Regions from separate parts of the Bordetella petrii genome, predicted to be linked through region 2. Evidence: predicted binding sites of a transcription regulator. Region 2 holds the regulator's gene; the other holds the start of a gene.

Region 1 (2,199 bases), 1.4 Mb from region 2:
GATCGACGCCAAGGTGGTGCGCTGGCGCCTGCCGGCGCTGCTGGCCGGGGCGCCGCCGCTGTATGCGTTTGAACGGATATCGGGCCGCTACAGCGATGTGGCGCGCGAGCGTAGCGAGCCGCGCAGCGTGCACGCGCTGGGCGACTGGCCGGTGCCCGACCTGGCGGTGCTGAAGCGGGTGTTCCCCAATTGGTTGCCCTTTGTCGACGTGCAATATGGCAGCGCGGCCTACATGCCCATGCTGGACGGCGCACGCTACACCGTATTCATGGACGCGCGCGGCGCCGTGGTGATCCGGCCCGACGGGCAGGCCACCGAAGAGGCGCTGCAGCGCGCCGGCTGGTAGCGCGCTATGCGTCGTCGAAGTCGCCGGCGCCCAGCTTGATGGGGCCGTCCGACGGCACCCATTGCATCTTTTTTGCAAGCGCCCGGATTTTTTCCTCGGCGCCCTCGAAGGCGCGCAACAGCTCGCTGCCCGTGCCGTCGGCGGCACCGAAATAGCGGCGCAACGCGTCTCCGGAAATTTCGAACGGGCGGGTGACGCCGCCGGTCTCCAGCTCGAAGACCACGTCGTCGCCCTGGGCGCGGGCGCGGGTGGCTTTGGCAAATGCACTCATGAAGGCTCCTTGCAAGGCGGGGGCGCGCGGCCCGGAACGCGCCCTGCGGCAAATGTCATGCCGGGCAGGGCGTCTGGCCCGGCACGCCGCTTGCCGCGTACCTCTATCGGCATTAATTAGGGACGTATGTACCGCGCCGGGTTTGGCCGTCTTTCGACGCCGGTTTCCCGCCCGCTGGGCGGGAACTCTGATGCGCCGCAACAGTCGAATTAGCACTCGCACATAGAGAGTGCTAACATCAATCTGATACAGTCGTTTCCCCTTCCCTGGAGACCGCCGCTATGAAACAACCCAGCAGCTCGTTGGCCTTGTCCGGCAACGCCCTGGCGTTGGCCATCGCCAATCCAGGCTCGCTTGGCACCATCGAAGCCTACATCTCGGCCGTCAACCGCCTGCCGGTGCTCACGGCCGAGCGCGAAACCGAACTCGGCCGTCGTCTGCGCGACCGCGACGATCTCGACGCCGCCCGCGAACTGGTGCTGTCGCACCTGCGCCTGGTGGTCTCGGTGGCCCGTCAATACCTGGGCTACGGCCTGCCCCACGCCGACCTCATCCAGGAAGGCAATGTCGGCCTGATGAAGGCCGTCAAGCGTTTCGACCCCGAGCGCGGCGTGCGCCTGGTGTCGTTCGCCGTGCACTGGATCAAGGCCGAAATCCACGAATTCATCATTCGCAACTGGCGCATGGTCAAGGTGGCCACCACCAAGGCGCAGCGCAAACTGTTCTTCAACCTGCGCAGCATGCGGCCCGACGGCCAGACGCTCGATCCCGAACAGGTCGATCGCATTGCCCAGGAACTGAACGTGCGGCGCGAAGACGTCAGCGAAATGGAAGTGCGCCTGTCCGGCCGCGACCTGTCGCTGGAAAAACAAGACGACGACGAAGAAGCCTTTGCGCCCATTTCGTACCTGTCTGACGAAGGCCGCCAGGAACCCACTCGCGTCCTCGACCGCCGCGACCACGACGAGCTGCAAGGCGCCGGGCTGGCGCATGCCCTGCAGGCGCTCGACGCGCGCTCGCGTCGCATTATCGAAGCCCGCTGGCTGCAAGACGACGGTGGCGTCACGCTGCAGGAACTTGCCCAGGAATTCGGCGTGTCCGCCGAGCGTATCCGCCAGATCGAGTCCGCCGCACTGAAGAAAATGCGCGGCGCCCTGGCCCCCGCCTGACACGGCTTTGGGGGCGTGAGTAACATTTTGATGCAACTTCACGCCGCCCAATTTCATCGGCCTGGAAACTAAATCTTCATCGGGGCGCCTAAACGAATGTAGACCGCATGACCGGTATCCGGTACGCAGTCTTGTCATCCGTTTCGGCTTCTCCTCTTTCCCCTCCCCTATGAAACGGATGCTTGCGGGGCACCTAGCATATCGGTGCCCCTTTTTTTTGCCTGCCGCTTTTGTGCGCCGGCCAGCGGGCCTTCAGGCGGCTTGCGCCTCGCGCCATGTGGCGGCATCGATGCGCCGCACGCCGGTGGCCAACGATCCGTCGCGGTACAGCTTCAGCCATCGGTAGCCCGGCGCGGCGTCGTCCAGTACGTGCCGGCCGTCGCGAATGGCGAACTGGAAACAAGTCGACGGCG
Region 2 (2,199 bases):
CCAGCGGCACGCCGTAGGGCGCCAGGGTGCGTGCCGCGCCCAGCACGGTGCCGTCGCCGCCCATGACCACGGCCAGCGACGCGGTGGCGCCGATTTCTTGCAGGGTGGCCACGGGGTATTCGTGCACGCCCGTATTGCTGGCGGTGTCGGCCTCGACCAGCACGCGGCGCCCGGCCTGCTCGAGCATGTGCGCCAGGGCGCGCAGCGGAGCGTCCAGGCCGGTATCCTGGTGTCTGCCGATGAGGGCGACGGTGGGAAAATGCATGGCGAAAGCAACCGAGTGATAAAGGGAACAGCGGATTGGGCGATTATATGGGGCCGCATGTTCCGCCGCTGGACAAAAATCGCCCATTTCCAAAAGTTTCCCTACAATAGCTTATATGGATGATCGTGCACGCGCCTTGCTGAAAGCGTTGATTGAACGCCACATCGCCGACGGACAACCGGTCGGTTCGCGCACGCTTTCCAAGGTATTCGACCTCTCGCCGGCCACCATTCGCAATGTCATGGCCGACCTCGAAGACCTCGGTCTGATCCACAGTCCGCACACCTCGGCCGGCCGCGTTCCCACGCCGCGCGGCTACCGCATGTTCGTCGACTCGCTGCTGGCGGTGCAGCCCTTCGAATTCCAGCCCCAGCAGTTCGGCGAGGCCGCGCTCACGGCCACCGAGCCGTCGCGGGCGGTCAGCGCGGCGGCGGCGCTGCTGTCGAACCTGACGCAGTTCGCCGGGGTGGTGCTTACGCCCAAGCGTGCCCAGGTGTTCCGCCAGATCGAATTCATCCGGCTGTCGGGCAAGCGGGTGCTGCTCATCATCGTCACCCCCGATGGCGACGTGCAGAACCGCATCCTGTCGGTGCAGCGCGACTACTCCGAAGCCGAGCTGATCGAGGCCGGCAATTTCTTCAATGTCCATTTCGCCGGCAAGTCGTTCGACGCCGTGCGCCGCACGCTGACCACCGAACTGGCGCAGTTGCGCGAAGATATCTCGCGCCTGATGCAGGCCGCGGTGGAAGCCGGCGCCGAGGCTGCCGAAGATGGCGACGACATGATCATCTCGGGCGAGCGCAAGCTGCTCGATGTCACCGACATCGCGTCCGACATGGACCGCCTGCGCAAGATGTTCTCGCTGTTCGAGCAGAAAACCGACCTGCTGCAGTTGCTGGACATCTCCAGCCGCGCGCAGGGCGTGCAAATTTATATAGGCGGCGATTCGCAGCTGCTGCCCATGGAAGAAGTCTCGGTCATTACCGCGCCCTACGGAGCCGACGGCCGGGTCATCGGCACCCTGGGCGTCATCGGGCCCACCCGCATGGCCTACGAGCGCGTCATTCCCATTGTCGACATCACTGCGCGGCTGCTTTCCAACGCGTTCAGCCACAACCAATAAATCTGTAGCGGGCCAACCTTCTTTTCGCGGAGAGGGCGCCCAGAGGGGTGTTTTGTGTTTCTTCGCCTGTTCAAGTATTTGTGGCCCGAGCGCTACCTGCCCGAACCCCGCCAGGCGGACCCCTTCGACGACAACCCGCCTTCCCGCGCGCCCGGGCCCGTCGGCGTGCTGCTGGTCAACCTGGGCACGCCCGAAAGCACCGCGCCGCGCGACATCCGCCGCTATCTGGCGGATTTCCTGTCCGACCGCCGCGTCATCGAGATTCCCCGCTATCTATGGTGGCCCATCCTGCATGGCATGGTGCTGGCGCGGCGGCCGCGCCGCCTGCAGCCGCGTTACGCCGGCATCTGGATGGAAGAAGGCTCGCCGCTGCTGGTATACAGCCGCAGGCAGGCCGAAGGTGTGCAGCGGGCGCTGAGCCAACGCGGCCATGCGGTGCAGGTCGAGCTGGCCATGCGCTACGGCGAGCCGTCCATTGCCCAGGCCATCGAGCGGCTGCGCCAGCGGGGCTGCCAACACATACTGACCCTGCCGCTGTATCCCCAGTACGCGGCCAGCACCACCGCCACCGTGGTCGATGCGGTTGCCGCGCACGCCGCGCGCCTGCGCGACCAGCCCGAGTTGCGCTTCGTCAAGCGTTTTCACGACGACCCCGGCTACCTGGATGCCCTGGCCGCCCATATTTCCGGCTACTGGCAGGCCCATGGCCGGCCGCAGAAGCTGGTAATGAGCTTTCATGGCCTGCCACGCTATTCCATCGAGCTGGGTGATCCCTACTACCGCGACTGCCTCGAAACGGCGCGCCTGCTGC

The links. The regulator HrcA, encoded in region 2, represses chaperone genes, less so after heat shock. The targets are predictions, from matches to a motif close to TTAGCACTCNNNNNNNNNGAGTGCTAA.
Region 1: a site for HrcA is predicted at 827-853, ahead of rpoH (RNA polymerase sigma factor RpoH). Genes of this name have one in related genera too.

Annotation. Positions count from the first base shown of each region.
Region 1 covers NC_010170.1:168,621-170,819, forward strand. Annotated here, with positions in the region: gene BPET_RS00785 (hypothetical protein) at 1-346, shown strand, start outside; gene BPET_RS00790 (DUF1488 family protein) at 351-617, opposite strand; gene rpoH (RNA polymerase sigma factor RpoH) at 899-1,786, shown strand; gene BPET_RS00800 (phosphodiesterase) at 2,039-2,199, opposite strand, start outside.
Region 2 covers NC_010170.1:1,601,497-1,603,695, forward strand. Annotated here, with positions in the region: gene BPET_RS07860 (NAD kinase) at 1-265, opposite strand, end outside; gene hrcA (heat-inducible transcriptional repressor HrcA) at 381-1,388, shown strand; gene hemH (ferrochelatase) at 1,443-2,199, shown strand, end outside.